DNA from 4 places in the Bacillus sp. F9_6S_D1_P_5 genome. Region 1 is predicted to be linked to each of the others. Evidence: riboswitches for the same ligand, from Rfam matches in the RefSeq annotation. Region 1 holds a riboswitch; each other region holds the start of a gene.

Region 1 (4,448 bases):
TATCTTTTGAGTCTGTATAGTTTTTAATTTCAGAGAACCCGTCACCACTTGCAAATACACGTTCAGCTGAAGATTTAGATTGAAGTGTAATATCGAATAGATGATATGTGTATAAACCTAAATTTTTCACGACAGTTTGACGATCAAATGAACGTGAGAACATTTGTGGTTTATAAATAACTGAAATAACAATTTGTAATGCTAGTAGAGCTGTTACACCGCTAAAGAAAGTTCGCTTCTCAGAGCGAGAAAGTGGCGTCTTGTCGCAAAATGCCGGGAATTTACGCGAAAGAAACATTAAAATAATCGCGTCTGCAAATAACAGTAATGTTTTATACGTAAAGAGTTCTTTTATACTTGTCCCTAAATCAGCCATATTATTTGTTTGAAATAATACTGGGAACGTAACGAAATCGTTATAAAACCCATAAAACATTGCATTTCCAAATAAAATGAATGATAGTATAAAACTAATTCCAACTATAATGCGGTTTCGGTGTTTAGATGCAAACAAAGCAAAACCAAAAAATAAAAGTAACGCAGCTAGTGGATTAATAAAAAGCATAAATTCTTCAAAGAAATTATCAATTTTAATATCGAATGCTAGCTTGTACACAATATATGTTTTTATCCATAATAAAACGACTGCAACGAGTGCAAATCGCAGTTTTGGAAACAGACGTTGTAGCATAATATACTCCTCTCCTAAAAAGCATGACAGTTCTTGTGAGCCGATTTAATTAGCGCCTCATTTTATATATACGAACAGTCCTTTGTTATTATGTTTATTATACTATGAGTATCATTATACGAAAATAAAAGAGAGTTGTGGGCTTTTTTATAATAATTGAGTAGAAAAAGGGCAGTAGGAGACAATAAAACGGAGTTTCTATATATGATTATTGTCGTACGCAGAAAGAATCGTGTAAGGAGGTTATAATGCGAAAGTTATTGTATTTTATAGTATGTAGTAGTGTTATACTTTTTGCTTCACCGAGTGTGTCGGTAGCCCAATATGATGCACCTCTTATGGAAGATGCCCTTTATTCTGTCTTATTTCCGAAAATAAATAAAGCAATTGAAAAACAATATGGGAGTTTAAAACCTTATCAATGTCCTAAAATTATCAGTTTAAAAAAAGTGTATAGCGGTACATATTTATTTCAAGCGAGTATTGAAGTGACGAAGTATGAGCAGGTTGGTGGGAAAATTGTTCCACCATTTGAGAAGGTAACGATTACATTTAATAATGAAGAGGGCGAATGGGAAGTAACAAAGATAATAGTAAAGCGCTTACCAAATGATACGAAATTAAACTGTAAAAAAACAATATAAAAAATTATTTGACAAATAAAATGTTCCTTTGGTATTGTTAATAACAACAATTAGATGTTTGAAAATTAAATAGACTTACCTCATCTACTCTCAAAGGTAGAGGCCGCGATAGGAAAGAGTAAGCTATGGGAGATTTAATGGAATCTGTGATCATAGGTTGAAAGGGACTATTGCCGAAATATAAGAATAACCATCTTATTCATATATTGGGACTGCATTGAATAAATGTAGTACTGTCATAAGATTTATTTTATGGAGAGCTATTTGGAGATGTTGATGCGGTTTCTTATTTTGAGGAGATAACAACTCGTTTATTTTTTCAATATATATTTTTCCTAATAAGAAACGCGTGTGAACATTGTTCCGCGCGTTTTTTGTCTATCTAAAAGCGTGCTGCAATGAATAGAAGATTGGGGTTATGAGTTTTAGAGGAAATAAGGGAGGAATTCAAATGTATTTACACGGCACAAGCCGAATCAATGGGCAAGGACACTTAGAAATTGGAGGGTGCGATACGACGCAGCTAGCAAAACAATATGGAACACCACTTTATGTATACGATGAAGAGTCTATTCGAGGAAAGTGCCGCGCGTTTCATCGTGCTTTTAAAGAAAGTGGTTTCACTTACCAAGTAGCATATGCAAGCAAGGCGTTCTTGTGCATGGAGATGTGCCGAGTGGCTCGTGAAGAGAATATGTCATTAGATGTTGTTTCTGGAGGGGAATTATATACTGCGCTTCAAGCAGGATTTCCGGCATCGCGTATTCATTTTCATGGCAATAATAAAACAGATGAAGAAATTGTGATGGCTCTTCAGGCGAATATTGGTTGTTTTGTCGTAGATAATTTCTTAGAATTAGAGATTTTGCATGATTTAGCAGTGCAACATGGGAAATTTGTGAACATATTAATTCGTGTAACGCCTGGAGTAGAGGCGCACACACATGAATATATTACAACAGGTCAAGATGATTCGAAATTTGGATTTGGCGTGTCAAATGGTCAAGCGATGCAAGCAATTGAACTTGCTTTACAAAAATCAAATTATAACGTGCTAGGGATCCATTCACATATTGGGTCGCAAATATTTGAAACAGCTGGTTTTGTTCGAGCAATTGAAGTTCTTCGCCAATTTTTAGAAGAAGTGAGAGAGCAAACAAACTATGTAGTAAAAGTGTTAAATGTAGGCGGGGGATTTGGAATACGTTACACAGAGTCAGATACACCATTAACTCTTGAGACATATGTGCGAGCTGTAACAAGTGCAGTGAGAGAACAATTTACAGTATGTAATTATCCATTGCCAGAAATATGGGTTGAACCAGGTCGTAGCATTGTAGGAGATGCTGGAACGACACTTTATACAGTCGGATCTGTGAAAGACATTCCTGGTATTCGGAAGTATGTATCAGTGGATGGTGGGATGACTGATAATTTAAGACCTGCTTTATATAACGCTCGTTATGAAGCGATGTTAGCGAATCGAGGGAACGATGAGAACGAGGAAGTTGTTTCGATTGCAGGAAAATGTTGTGAGAGTGGAGATATGTTAATTTGGGATATCACTTTACCGAAAGTTGCTACTGCTGATTTATTAGCAATTTCTTGTACAGGGGCATACGGGTACTCGATGGCGAATAATTATAACAGGATTCGTAGACCAGCTGTCGTCTTCGCGAAAGGCGGCACATCACAAATTGTTGTAGAGCGCGAAACATATGAAAATATCATTGGGAACGATCGCATACGTATTAAAGAACTGGTTTAAATAGGGGAAAAGGAGTTGTTCGGATGGGCAATTCCTTTTTTGTAAAATAAAATAATTAAAATATATCGGAAAACTAGGATTGAAAAAAATCTGAATTGTGATAAAATACAAATACAAAGCTTATCAAGAGAAGCGGAGGGAACTGGCCCGACGAAGCTCGGCAACCTGCTTATAGAAAGCAAGGTGCTAACTCCAGCAAAATGGAATCCATTTTGAAAGATAAGGTAAAATATATTACCGAACAGTCTTTTCGAAATGGGAAAGATTTTTTTTATGAATAAAAAGGGGGGCTGTTCGCGTGAGCGTACGGGAACATTTTGAGGAAGTATCTGAGAGAATTCAAGCGATGCTTGCTGATATGAAATATGGTTCAATTACAATTGTTGTGCAAGATGGGAAAGTCATTCAATTAGAGAAAAGTGAAAAAGTACGTTTAAAGTAAAAAGCGCTGACTAGAAAAACTAGAGGCGGTTTTAACCTATATCATTAGGTTAAAACCGTCTTTTTGCTTTTACAGGGGGAAAGAACATGTTGACGTATGAAACGTGGGAAGAAAATAACATTTCATTTTCAGAAGAAGATGAAACGAAAGGCGCGCTATCTGTATTAAGTTGGGCTTATAAAGAATACAAAAGTGAAATTGTATACGCATGTAGCTTCGGAGTGGAAGGGATGGTACTACTGCATCTTATAAACCAAGTAAATCCATCTGCTAAAGTTGTATTTTTAGATACAAATGTTCATTTTCAAGAAACGTATGAATTAATTCAAAAAGTGCGGAGACGATTTCCTTCATTAAATATTATAGAACAACAGCCGGAACTTACACTTGATGAACAAGCGAAGTTGCATGGTGAGAAATTATGGGAAAGTAATCCGAATCTCTGTTGTAAAATTAGAAAAATTTTACCGTTAGAAAAATCATTAGCAGCAGAAAAAGCGTGGATATCGGGCTTAAGGAGGGAACAATCAGAAACACGTAAGCATACAAAGTTTATAAATCAAGATCATCGCTTTCAATCTATTAAAGTTTGTCCGCTCATTCATTGGACGTGGAAAGAGGTATGGCGATATGTATACAAACATAGTTTGCCGTATAACCCGCTGCATGATGTTGGATATCCAAGTATTGGGTGTGAGAAGTGTACGTTACCTGTAGGTGAGGGTGGCGATTCGAGAGATGGTAGATGGGCCGGGAAAGTGAAAACTGAATGCGGTCTACATTACCAATAAGATGAATTTGAAAATAAAGCTAAGAGAGGATATAGAAAATGAGTACAAGAAACGAATTAGTAAATCTTATAGATGAGACATATGACGTATCACAAATTGAAAAAGAAATTGC
Region 2 (4,448 bases), on a different contig from region 1:
AGCTGAGGTCGTTACAACCGCCGCTTCTGGTGCATCCCATCTCAAATTTGGAAACGTTGATAAATATACCGTTTCCAGACTTACATTACCAGGAGCAATTGGCGCATTTATTGGGGCATGTTTTTTAAGTAATTTACCTGGCGATGTAATTAAACCGTACATTTCCGTATTTTTATTTACTTTAGGGGTTTATATTTTATTACGATTCCTCATTCAAAAACAAATTGTTACTTCAAATAAACGTATGTCTGCTAAACAGCTTGTTCCGCTTGGCTTATTTGCTGGATTCGTTGATTCAACTGGTGGTGGTGGCTGGGGTCCGATTACGACGCCTGTACTTTTAGCAAGAGGAAATGAAGCTAGAAAAGTTATCGGATCTGTAGATACGAGTGAGTTTCCTGTTTCACTCGCTGCAACAATCGGGTTTTTCATTTCACTTGGATGGGAACAAGTAAGTTGGGTTTGGGTATTTTCTCTCATGCTCGGTGGTATCGTTGCGGCACCAATTGCTGCATGGCTAGTGCGCATCGTTCCTTCTCATTTACTTGGCGTATTAGTTGGTGGCCTTATAATCTTTACAAACATTCGTACACTGCTTACTACATTTAAAGTGGATCCAACTATTATTTCACTTTCTTACGTGGCAGTTGGTCTTGTCGTTATTATTTCTATTTTCATTGCTGTTCGCAATCATTCCAATCTTTCTAACGCACCGACAGCTGGATATCCGAATGATCAAAAACAAATGCTACCATAACGATAAAAATACCGCCCGATATACTTCGAGCGGTATTTTTTATTTTTCTATTTTCCAATTAATCATCGTTTCTGTAGTGCCAGTTCTCTTCATATGTAATTTCTCTAATACACGAATCGAGCTAATATTTTCAAAAAGTGTCTCTGCAATAATCGTTTCTACCTTTTCCGTTTGAAAAGCCCAATTTATTAACTCTCTTACAGCTTCTGTCGCATACCCTTTATTCCAATATTTCTCAATAAATCCGTAACCAATTTCTACTGTATGTTCCTCATTTGGTTTCCCTTTAAATCCTATATCACCTAGAACGATGTCACCTTCTTTTCGAATGACATACCACGCTCCCCAAGGCAATAAATCCTTATTTTGTTTTACATTTTCTACATGCCCTACAATATGCGGACCACTGTTATATCCTTGCTCGTTAGCAACTTGCATACTCTCTTCTGTACACGGTACTATATAGAGTCTGTCTGTTTCTAATTTCATATTGATTTCCCCTTTTCAATTAAACAATACTTCAATTTTATCAGAAATAAAAAGAATATTCATTCTATTCGTCGGATTTATACTTATTCTTTGAAACGAATTTAAGGAATAATCCTCTTTTGATAGTTATGTCGAATTATATTTTCAGAATTTTCTTTTATTTTTAAAGGGTTTTTTATTATTTTTTGCGAAACATTTGTATAACAATTTCTTTCTTTATTTTTTGTTACATAACAGTAGGTTCAGGTGGAGTTTTGCAAGCGTTTCCTATACAATAACCGATATTTTTTGACTTTTCCTAACAAAATATCTTGCAATATATTCAGAAAGTCATTACAATTGCCATATATTAAAAATCTTAGCAATATATCAAATCCTCATCAATCCGATGAGGTAGAGGTTGCGACTTTTAAGAGTAAAGCGGACGAGACATAGAGAATGTCACCGACTCCGTTTGAAAGGAAAAGTTGCCGAAGTTTATATTTCTTCTCTGGAAATATGAGCTGGGGCTGTCTCCGAAAGGAACAGAACTGTCACGTTTACAAAATTACCGTGTAAACGTGGGGTGCTATCTTAACGGAAGGGTATGATGGGGTGGTTATTTGTGAAACGTTCCGCCAAATTCCTTTGGCGGTTTTTTGTATTTTTCTCCCCCGTTCCTTCCTATCTTACAAGAAAAGGAGTGTTGAACATGAATAGCGCAACGAATCAAACTACCTCTGAAACACAAACTACAAAAGGAAAAGGTGAATTAAAACGTAGTTTAAAATCAAGACACCTTACGATGATTTCTCTCGGTGGTACAATTGGTACCGGACTATTTCTTGCCAGTGGTGGTGTCATCCATTCAGCTGGGCCTGGTGGTGCATTAGTTGCATACGCCGCAATTGGAATTATGGTTTACTTTTTAATGACAAGCTTAGCTGAACTCGCAGCTTACATGCCTGTTACGGGATCTTTTAGCACATACGCAACAAAATTTGTTGATCCATCCCTTGGCTTTGCACTTGGCTGGAACTATTGGTATAACTGGGCAATTACAATTGCTGCTGAACTCGCGGCTGTAACATTAATTATGAAATTTTGGTTCCCAGATACCCCTTCCCTCATTTGGAGTGGATTATGTTTAGCTATTATTTTCCTTTTAAACTATTTATCTGTTAAAGGGTTTGGTGAATCTGAATATTGGTTCGCACTTATTAAAGTAGTTACTATTATTATCTTTTTAATTGTCGGCTTTATGATGATTTTCGGAATTATGGGCGGCGAATCCGTTGGGTTTAAAAACTTCACTGTTGCAGATGCACCATTTAACGGCGGCATCATGGCAATTATCGGTGTATTTATGGCAGCTGGTTTCTCATTCCAAGGTACTGAATTATTAGGAGTTGCTGCTGGTGAAACTTCTGATCCAGAGCGTAATATTCCGAAAGCAATTCGTTCTATCTTTTGGCGTATTCTTTTATTCTATATCCTTGCAATTCTCGTTATCGGTTTATTAATTCCTTATACGACTGAAAGCCTTGCTGCAAGCGATGTAACAGTAAGTCCATTTACACTTATTTTTGAAAAAGCGGGCGTTGCCTTTGCTGCTTCTGTTATGAACGCTGTTATTTTAACGGCAGTACTATCTGCTGGTAACTCTGGTATGTATGCATCAACTCGTATGCTTTGGGACTTAGCTCGCCAAGGTAAAGCACCAAAATTCTTAGGGAAATTAGACAGCCGCGGTGTACCTGTTAACGCATTAATCGCAACGTCAATTGTCGGTAGTATCGCTTTCATTGCTTCTTTATTCGGTGACGGCGTTGTATACATTTGGTTATTAAACGCATCTGGAATGTCTGGCTTTATCGCATGGGTCGGAATCGCAATTAGTCATTATCGTTTCCGTAAAGCATATATCGCACAAGGTAAAGATTTAAAAGACTTACCATATAGAGCAAAATGGTTCCCATTCGGTCCAATCTTCGCATTTGCACTTTGTGTCATCGTAATTTTAGGTCAAAACTACGGGGCATTTATGGGTGAATCAATTGATTGGAACGGCGTACTCGTTTCTTATATCGGTTTACCACTCTTCTTAGTACTATGGTTAGGATATAAATTTACGAAGAAAACAAAAGTGATTCCGCTTGATAAATGTGAATTGAAATAAAGTGAAAAGAGCAAACAAATTTGTTTGCTCTTTTTTTATTCCGATGCTTCTCCCTTCCCTATTGCTCCTGTTTTTGCAATAATAAAGGAAATATAAATAAAGGTTGGGATACGATGAACATTCGCATTACTGATGAAGCAAAAGCAGCTATACATAGATTAGAACGTAAAGACAAAAAAATCATTCGCATTAGAGGAACAATGACAAACTCTTGTAGTATTTTCGTTGATGTGGATTTAATTTGGGATACATATAATGCAGATGACGTTGTATATGAAGATGCTGATTTTATCGTACAAATGGATTCATTTACGAAAGACTACACTGGTGATACGGTGAAACTTGATTATAAGACGACTGGTTTTAGTATTACGACTCCGAGTGAGACTTTGGTTTATGGGTTGTCGATTAAAAAATAAAAATTGTTTTCAGCTGACCAATGAGGTGAAAAAATGGGTAAATATGTTCCGTTAAAATTTTTATTTAACGAAGAATCAGCAAAAAATATGGCCGATTCTATTTGTAAGCACGATCCTACTTTCCCTAAAAGAAACTTCGTATCTTCCGTAACATGTAAAGTTGAAACTTTAGAGTTAAAGCAGCGTATTGAAGTAATAGCAGATGAATTACATCATGCATTACAAAAAGATTTTAATGAAGCAATCCATATTTTACTGAAAACATTGGGACCAGAAAATACTACAGAAGTAGGTACATTTACAAACGGATATATGTACATGCCTATTGCAAAATACGTTGAAAAATATGGGCTTAACGATTTTGAATCCTCATTTAACGCCATGTATGAAATAACAAAAAGGAATACTGCTGAATATGCTATTCGGCCTTTTCTTGAGACATACCATGAAGATACACTAAACATATTAGAACAGTGGATTCATGACGAAAACAGCCACATTAGAAGATTGGTTTCAGAAGGTACAAGACCAAGACTTCCTTGGGCAAAAAAAACAGGAGCTCTGAAAGGTGACTTTAAGAACAATTTACAGCTTCTTGAACCATTAATGAATGATCCTTCTAAAT
Region 3 (4,448 bases), on a different contig from region 1:
TCAGGAGAATCTTTGCACTAATAGCATTAAATTTCGTGCGCCAAACATAAATACCATACACATAAATCGCACATAAATATAGCAACACAGCAAAAAATTCAAATACCCTTGAGTATGTAATCCCGATCGCAACTGACATAGGTGAAATGACGATGACAAACATAATGGCATCATATACTTTACTTCTCTTTTCTCTTTTTCTCCCAATTAAACCAGCTGATAACGGCAATAGAAATGCCGAATAATGAAAATGTGCAGCTGTGAGTAAAACAATGTCAGAACTAAAGTGCATAATGGAGAGTTTTGATACAGAAGCAAAAAACCAAAAACCACCTAAAAACAAATATATAAACGCACTATCGATAGCTGTCTCTTCTAGCGGTTTCCATCCTCTTTCTAGTAATCTACTCACACCAAATAATGTAACAATTCCTGTATATACAAACCAAAGTAACGCAAAAAAATAGTGGTTTGTTACGAAAGCTAACATTGCACTAATTGCTGCGATTGGATATAACAACGATATAAATTTATAAAAAAACATATATGATCCATTTCTTGTTTTCTTATCAATGATGCAAAATGACATCGGTATAAATAACAAAATAGATAATAAAATAATTGCTTCAACTGGGTTTACATTTGACCACTCACATATTAGAAAAATAATATAACAAGCAAGTCCAACTATTATATTTTTCATATCATTTATTTCCTTTCCACAAATGTCCCCTTATATGAAAATAATGAACCAATTAACGGATTTCGTACTTGTACATGAATTCGAAAGCATTGCCTTGTTTCATCATAACTTTCTACAATGTCGGCCTCTCCATATAAGAATCTAGGCAACGGGACTTTTCTTCCAAACATGTAAAACCATTGTTTCTTTGAAGAAATATGCATTGCCCCCACTTCATCAATATGAAAATTCAGAGTAGAAACAAGTATGTGTGGTTCACCAAAATAATCCACAATTTCATTATTCTCTTCATCCCACTGCATAACAGCGTTAAAATATCTTTTTTTATTTTGAAAATAAAAAGTACGATTCCATCGTACAAATTCATTTCCATTTTCATCTCGCTCAGCGGTATTATGTATTGTAAATGGCACTTCCTTCCCCCGCTCAGAGAAAAACATTCTAAACTTCGATGCAATTTTTAATATCAATTTTACGAAAAAAGAACCTCCGTAAATTTCATCCATATTTCCTTCTCCAGTAAAGCTATTTTCTTCCGTAATTTCATAGCGTTTCTGTAATTTCGGATGAAGTTTTGTATAAGAATCCCCTAATAGTCTTTCATACATATTAGCCATACATTATTCCTTTCTTTTCCTCTTGCAATTTTTTGCACTTGGCAAATTCGCACTATTTATATAACCGACAATTGATAACCCCATTAGTAGAACGTTTAATGTAATTGGATTAAACGGCTCTGTAAAGCTTGCGACATTCGTAAATCCTGCCGCTATCGTTAAAGCTATTAACATAAAAATATGTACGATAAATACTTTTCGTTTTTGAAATGGCAACAGCCATAGGACACCAAAAATAATTTCTAGTAATCCAATTATTTTAACTAGAAAAATACTATGCGCAGTTGAACCAATTATCACAGACAACATTTTTACTTCTTCTGAATGAGTAAACACTAGTTTCGGCACTATCCCTTGATACATCCATACAAAAGCAATAAAAAAACATACGAGCCAATATGTCATTGTTCTTCTAATTAGTAACCTTGGATGGAGTCCCTTTTCTAACCATAACTTTAAAGCATCAAAACTCCAAGCAGTCGCCCAGCCTAATAACGGCCGAAATATATAGAAATCTATTACATTCCCTATACGACCAAACCTCGTATCATAATCATATTGCGTCTCAAAATGAATGTGTTCTTTACGCGGTGTATACTTCCAATAACCACGCCCTGTTTGAATAAGAGATAATCTATTATCCGTCCAAAATTTTAAAGAAGAAATACGTTCTCCCGTTTCTTTTCTTATTTCACCTATCGATTCCCCTTCACCAGCTATTTCAAGTCCAAATCCGATTTTTGTTTTATATAAAAACTTCTGTGGTTCTCCTTCTTTTTTCTCTAAATACGAAATTTCAGTAAAGCGGGCATCCCATTCTGTATGTATACGTGGTTCTTGCGTGTATTCCCATAATTTCTCCATTGTTGTGTTCATTTCTGCCGAAACATAAATAGGCTTTTTCCTCTTCATTCTTCCACCTCCAATGCACTATAATTTTAATGTACATGCAATGAATTTATTTTGCTACATTTTTCACAAACTCCCTTTATAAAAGAAAGAATTTTTAAAATTTATACAAAACACTTGATTCCCCGAAAAATTTAAATTATTATAAAACAAATGTTACCAACAACTTCATAAATCAAACACTCTCGCCTAAAACGTGAGATAGAGGTTGCGATACTTATGAGTATTCTAATGGAGACACAGAGATGTCTATGAAATTAGATGAAAGGAAGTATTGCCGAAATCGATAATTTTCTCTGCATTTATCGATTGGGGCTGTTTTCGAATAGAAACAGAACTGTCATATGTACAGACGTGTACGTATGAAGAGCTATCTACAAAAAAGAGATATCATTTTTATGATATTCCTTTTTTGGCGGTTTTTTTATTAGCTCCGTTTTCTGTTTCCCTTTTCCTGTAACAGCACCATCCTCACTTATTTGAGATGGTGTTTTTTGTTTTTCTCTGGTAACTACAGGAATATTGGGATTAATATATGTCCTGATCTATTCTTAAAAATGGATGAAAGAAGGAATTCGTAATGGAAACGATTGTACAAAAATTTGGTGGCACTTCTGTTGGAAGTGTTGAGCGTATTCAACATGTAGCAAATTTAATTATTGAAGAATATGAACGAGGACATAGTATCGTCTCTGTCGTTTCAGCAATGGGAAAAAGTACAGATGAACTTGTCGCACTTGCTAACGCTATTACAGAAAATCCAAGTAAACGCGAAATGGATATGCTTCTATCAACAGGAGAGCAAGTGACTATTTCATTATTAACGATGGCACTACAAGCAAAAGGTTATAACGCAATTTCATTAACAGGATGGCAAGCTGGTATTACAACAGAATCTGTACATAGTAGTGCACGGATTACTGATATTCAGACAGATCGAATTCAATCTTATCTTACTGAAGGTACGATCGTTATTGTAGCTGGATTCCAAGGAATGAGTGAAAATCATGAAATTACAACGCTTGGACGCGGTGGTTCTGATACGACTGCTGTTGCATTAGCTGCTGCACTGAAAGCAAAAAAATGTGATATTTACACAGATGTGACCGGCGTATATACGACAGATCCACGAGTTGTAAAAGATGCTTATAAATTAGATGCAATTTCTTATGACGAAATGTTAGAACTTGCAAACCTCGGTGCTGGTGTATTACACCCGCGTGCTGTTGAGTTTGCTAAAAATCATAATGTCATTTTAGAAGTTCGCTCAAGTATGGAACAAGAAAACGGAACAATTGTAAAAGGAGAATGTAACATGGAACAACAATCAATCGTTAAAGGTATTGCATTTGAAGATAATATTACACGCGTCACAATGAAAGGATTGGAACAAGGTGCACTTTCAACAGTTTTCTCTACATTAGCAGCGGCACATATTAATGTAGACATCATCATTCAAAGTATTACAAATGAAGGAACTGTTCATCTCTCCTTCTCAATCCATTCTAATGATTTAAAAGAAACATTAGAGGTATTAGAACAAAATCAAGAAACACTTCACTATGAATCTGTAGAATATGAAAATCATTTAGCAAAAGTATCAATTGTAGGATCTGGTATGGTCTCTAATCCTGGTGTTGCTGCGAATATGTTCACTACTTTAAAAGAAGAAAATATTCATATTAAAATGGTAAGTACATCAGAAATTAAAGTGTCTGTCGTTATTGACCGTCTTCATTTAGTAACAGGTGTTGAAGCGCTGCATCAATCATTTATGGCGAAAATTGAGCCTTTAGTGCAGATGAGTTAATTTCCACTAGTAAAACTTAAAACAAATTATATGAATCTATTTTCTTCCTATATAAATAGAAACAGGGTAGGACTATTTTGTTGGAAAGTCGAAGTTCTTTTAGTGAATAGCAATTACAGTATCAAATTCTTGAAACTACTTGAACATAATAAGTTCGCGCATATTTATATCATAGAGGGTTTACGACGTCTTGTTCGTTAACAAGATATTATATGCTATACCCGAAAACACCTTTTCACATTTTCATACACTGTGACAAGGTGTTTTTTGTTTAGACGGAATTTTGTATAATTACAAAGATAGTTAGATAATAAATTTATACATATAAGGAGATACAGACTATGGCAAGCAACAGATTACTAAGAATGGACAATGTCAGCATCGTTGTAGAATCACTTGATAACGCAAT
Region 4 (4,448 bases), on a different contig from region 1:
ATGGTGGAAGCACTTCATAAAGCCGGTCTTCCAAAAGGTCTTGTAAACGTAGCGACAGGACGCGGTTCTGTAATTGGTGACTACTTAGTAGAGCACGAAGGCATCAATATGGTATCGTTCACAGGCGGTACAAACACAGGTAAACATTTAGCGAAAAAAGCTGCAATGATTCCACTTGTATTAGAACTTGGTGGTAAAGACCCTGGTATCGTTCGTGAAGATGCTGACTTACAAGATGCTGCAAACCATATCGTAAGCGGTGCATTCTCTTACTCTGGTCAACGTTGTACAGCTATTAAACGTGTACTTGTACACGAAAACGTAGCAGACGAGCTTGTTAGCTTATTAAAAGCGCAAGTAGCTGAACTATCAGTTGGATCTCCAGAACAAGACAGCACAATCGTTCCATTAATCGACGACAAGTCTGCTGACTTCGTTCAAGGTTTAGTTGACGATGCTGTTGAAAAAGGTGCTACAATCGTTATCGGTAACAAACGTGAGCGTAACTTAATTTACCCAACATTAATCGACCACGTAACAGAAGAAATGAAAGTTGCTTGGGAAGAGCCATTCGGCCCAATCCTTCCAATCATCCGTGTTTCTTCAGATGAGCAAGCAATTGAGATTGCTAACAAATCAGAGTTCGGCTTACAAGCAAGTGTCTTCACAAAAGACATTAACAAAGCATTTGCAATTGCTAACAAAATCGAAACTGGTTCTGTTCAAATTAACGGACGCACAGAGCGCGGCCCTGACCACTTCCCATTCATCGGTGTAAAAGGTTCAGGTATGGGCGCACAAGGTATTCGTAAGAGCCTTGAGTCTATGACACGTGAAAAAGTAACTGTATTAAACTTAGTTTAATCTTATATGTAGAAGCTGATCTAGTTTTAGATCAGCTTCTTTTTAAATACATGCTTCCAAAAATAATGGCGTATTTATTTCAAGTTCCGATTTGGTTTTCCAAATCGAACTAAAACATGCCATAATAACTTTAATTCCTGAAGCACCTCTTCATATGTTCCGCGATCACTCCACGATAGTGGATTACTTTTCAAATCCACTACAGCAGAACCAATTATATGTGCATCAATACAATTATTTCGTGCAATACGTCTTGCCAAAGATGGCATTTTTGAACCTCTAAAATCCACCGGAACTTCATCTACCATAAGTACAAAACCTTTGTGCCAATACAAATCAATAGAATACTTCAAACAAATTTCTTCTAAATTTCTACCTACATTCGTCCCCTTAAATGAAGGATCTACAACAAGCACTTCTACGTCTTCTTTAAGAGAAATATTTCCATGAATCTGTGCTTCAATATAATGATTAAGATTACGGGCTGACTCTTTGTTTACGAAATCTATAAACGGCCTTTCCAGGTTAGCTAGTAAATGATGAATGAATCTTGTTGGAGTCAAATTCCCTTCACCAATTGCAAAATCTCTTACGAATGTCTCTTCCAAAAGAGCAGCTAAAATCATGTCAAACTCTTCATAAGTACCCTTTTCTTTTGGATCTTGATGCGAATCTAAATACGTATATGTAGAGCGATAAGAAACTTTTGGAGATAAGAGAAAATAACATGATCCAAAGCGCGGGGCAGGCCCATCTGGATGTAACATTAAATTTAGCGCCCCATATTTGGGCCGTTCATTATTCGTTACGCCTTCCAATTGATATGCGCCTCCAAATATTCTCTGTTCCCAAAGGTCACGTTCACCACCCGGATAAGCAGACACACTTCCATTAGATAGCAATGTTTCAAACTGACTTTTATATATTCCTTGCTCAAACAGTGCTTCAGCAATATTTTTCATGTTCGAATCTAATCTATCTGGATGAAAGTGTAAAGCAATCCTCGCATTTGATTTTAAATGAACGACAGCTTCTTCAAACATTTCATCTGTAATATTAGACATTTTAAGTATATGATTAATTGTTGCTTTAGCCTCACGTTTTTCGTTCTCTGCATATTTTGAAATATACTGTAAAGCAAATAATTGAGATCTTGATAATTCCATAATCAAACCTCTCCTTTCATTAAAATGACCTTAATCATTTCAATGAAAAGCTTATTCTTTCCTTCTTATGAAACAAAGCCTGTTAAAAAAACCGATGCTTCGGATTAAGATTTTCAGACAAAATTCTTTGTGCTTCACTCTGTCGCTATTTCTTCTGCATAACGAATAAACGCTATAGCCCTTCCTAACCCCTTTTTAATCACAAACTCTTCTCTATAATCTGATTATTAATATATCCATTGACGTATAAAAATTCATTTGTTACTCTTAAAGACGTTAATTTAATATTTAAATCCTCATTCGTATCTCGGTGAGGTAGAGGTTGCAGTCATTAAGAGTATCATTTCAGGAGATGTAGTGGCATTGATGAAGGAATGAGAAAGGAATGATTGCCGAAGTAAGTCGTGTCCACCATGCACACTTGCTGGGTCTGCATTTAATAAGTGCAGAACTGTCACAAACGAAACGTTTCGTTTGTGGAGAGCTATCGAGAGGTATGTCGTGGGTTTCTTATAAGATAGAAAGCATGTAGCGGCAAATTACGTGCTTTTTTTGTTTTGTTTGGGACTTCTCTTCTCTACTAAGAAGACATACATATCTCCTCGCTTGACTTGGTTATACTAACTTTGGAGGTATTTTCTATGCAACAAAAAAAATGGGGCTTTTGGGTACTAACAGCTTTCGTTGTCGGTAACATGGTTGGCGCTGGTATTTTCATGGTGCCAAGTACGTTAGCACAAACAGCAAGTCCTCTCGGTGTCACTTTAGCTTGGTTAACAACAGGGTTTGGTGTTTTAATGCTAGCTCTTGTTTTCGGTAATTTAGCAATTCGTCGTCCTGATTTAACGACAGGACCACAAAGTCATGCATATGCTTTATTCTCAACACCAAAAAAGAAAAAAATGGCTGGTTTCAGTATGGTATGGGGATATTGGGTTGCAAACTGGGCAAGTAACGTTGCCATCATTACATCTTTCGCGGGATATTTATCACTCTTCTTCCCGATTATGAAAGATACACGACTACTATTTTCAATCGGTTCTTTTAACATAGAAGTCGGAAAACTAATTACATTTACGATTTGTTCCATCTTACTTTGGGGAACTCACATTATATTAACGAACGGTGTAAGCGGAGCTGGAAAGCTAAACTTCTTAGCAACAACAACGAAAGTAACTGGATTCCTTTTATTCATCGTCGTTACGTTATTTGCATTCGAAGCTTCTAAGTTTGGACAATGGTACACACCGATGATCGATAAATCAGGTGCATCACACGGCCTACTTTCACAAGTAAACTTAGCTGCTCTTACAACGCTTTGGGCATTTATCGGAATTGAATCAGCGGTTCTTTTATCAAACCGTGCTGTTTCTCCAAAAACGGTAAAACGTGCAACAGTTGCGGGATTACTTATTACAGTTGCGATTTACTTAGGAATTACAATTTTAACAATGGGTGTACTTCACGTTGATAAATTACAAGCTTCTGAACGTCCATTAGCAGACGCACTAAACGCTGCAATGGGTCATGGCGGCGGGAAACTGATGGCATTACTTGCTCTTACTTCCCTATTCGGTTCTATCTTAGGTTGGATTTTATTAAGCTCAGAAGTACCATATCAAGCAGCAAAAGAAGGTTTCTTCCCTTCCTTCTTCACGAAAACGAATAAAAAAGGAAGTCCGATTTACTCATTACGGTTAACAAACATTATGTCGCAAGTTTTCTTATTCTCAACATTATCAGGAACAATTGCGGAAGCTTATACATTCGTTATTACCGTATCAACATTGGCCTACCTCATTCCATATCTCGTTTCACCAATCTTCCAGTTAAAACTAGTCGCAACTGGTGAAACATATAAAAATGAAATGCGGGCAAGAATTACAGATGGTATAGTCGCAGTAATCGCACTTTGCTACGCACTATGGGTTATTAAAACGGGTGCAGCCGATATAAAAACATTCCTTCTCGGAATCGGTTTATTCGTAATCGGCTTTGCATTCTATCCATTAATGAATCGTGATCAGAAAAAAAATAACGAAAAGAAAAACGGGCAAGTTGCATAACGCAATTTGCTCGTTTTTTCTTTTGTAAAACATATATAATAGAACAAAGAGGTGAAAAACATGTCAATCGAATCGCTATGGAGCAGTCGCTTCCAACAACATATGCAAAATATCATTACATACTTTGCACGTATGATTAACGGTTTACTATATAGCTTTATCTTTATTTCATGCGTTGGTGCATACTACTATGCTCAGTTTCTAAAAGCATCTCCTTCTAAAGGAATATCTTTACTACTTATCACAATTGTACTTACATTCATTATAACGAGATGCCCTATCCGTACATTTATTCAAAAACCTGATGCTGTCTATTTGCTTGCATTAGAAGAGAAACTAACATCGTATTTTA

Evidence for each region. A riboswitch is a leader RNA that binds a small molecule or an ion and turns the genes downstream of it on or off. The one in region 1 is predicted to bind lysine.
Region 2: another riboswitch for lysine. It lies ahead of ACUXEY_RS20305 (amino acid permease); the one in region 1 lies ahead of lysA (diaminopimelate decarboxylase).
Region 3: another riboswitch for lysine. It lies ahead of ACUXEY_RS10445 (aspartate kinase); the one in region 1 lies ahead of lysA (diaminopimelate decarboxylase).
Region 4: another riboswitch for lysine. It lies ahead of ACUXEY_RS17475 (amino acid permease); the one in region 1 lies ahead of lysA (diaminopimelate decarboxylase).

The regions. Positions count from the first base shown of each region.
Region 1 covers NZ_JBTREW010000026.1:2,191-6,638, forward strand. The annotation lists gene ACUXEY_RS24105 (LTA synthase family protein) at 1-691, opposite strand, end outside; gene ACUXEY_RS24110 (DUF3888 domain-containing protein) at 940-1,335, shown strand; lysine riboswitch at 1,425-1,606, shown strand; gene lysA (diaminopimelate decarboxylase) at 1,787-3,103, shown strand; SAM riboswitch class I at 3,221-3,329, shown strand; gene ACUXEY_RS24120 (YezD family protein) at 3,402-3,545, shown strand; gene ACUXEY_RS24125 (phosphoadenylyl-sulfate reductase) at 3,632-4,336, shown strand; gene sat (sulfate adenylyltransferase) at 4,375-4,448, shown strand, end outside.
Region 2 covers NZ_JBTREW010000018.1:22,668-27,115, reverse strand. The annotation lists gene ACUXEY_RS20315 (sulfite exporter TauE/SafE family protein) at 1-757, shown strand, start outside; gene ACUXEY_RS20310 (GNAT family N-acetyltransferase) at 797-1,246, opposite strand; lysine riboswitch at 1,633-1,825, shown strand; gene ACUXEY_RS20305 (amino acid permease) at 1,938-3,404, shown strand; gene ACUXEY_RS20300 (iron-sulfur cluster biosynthesis family protein) at 3,518-3,823, shown strand; gene ACUXEY_RS20295 (DNA alkylation repair protein) at 3,857-4,448, shown strand, end outside.
Region 3 covers NZ_JBTREW010000007.1:43,270-47,717, reverse strand. The annotation lists gene ACUXEY_RS10460 (YndJ family protein) at 1-703, opposite strand, end outside; gene ACUXEY_RS10455 (DUF4166 domain-containing protein) at 709-1,320, opposite strand; gene ACUXEY_RS10450 (DoxX-like family protein) at 1,324-2,232, opposite strand; lysine riboswitch at 2,424-2,610, shown strand; gene ACUXEY_RS10445 (aspartate kinase) at 2,810-4,039, shown strand; gene ACUXEY_RS10440 (VOC family protein) at 4,381-4,448, shown strand, end outside.
Region 4 covers NZ_JBTREW010000013.1:110,992-115,439, reverse strand. The annotation lists gene gapN (NADP-dependent glyceraldehyde-3-phosphate dehydrogenase) at 1-864, shown strand, start outside; gene ACUXEY_RS17480 (DUF3626 domain-containing protein) at 939-2,030, opposite strand; lysine riboswitch at 2,339-2,525, shown strand; gene ACUXEY_RS17475 (amino acid permease) at 2,672-4,096, shown strand; gene ACUXEY_RS17470 (ABC transporter permease) at 4,157-4,448, shown strand, end outside.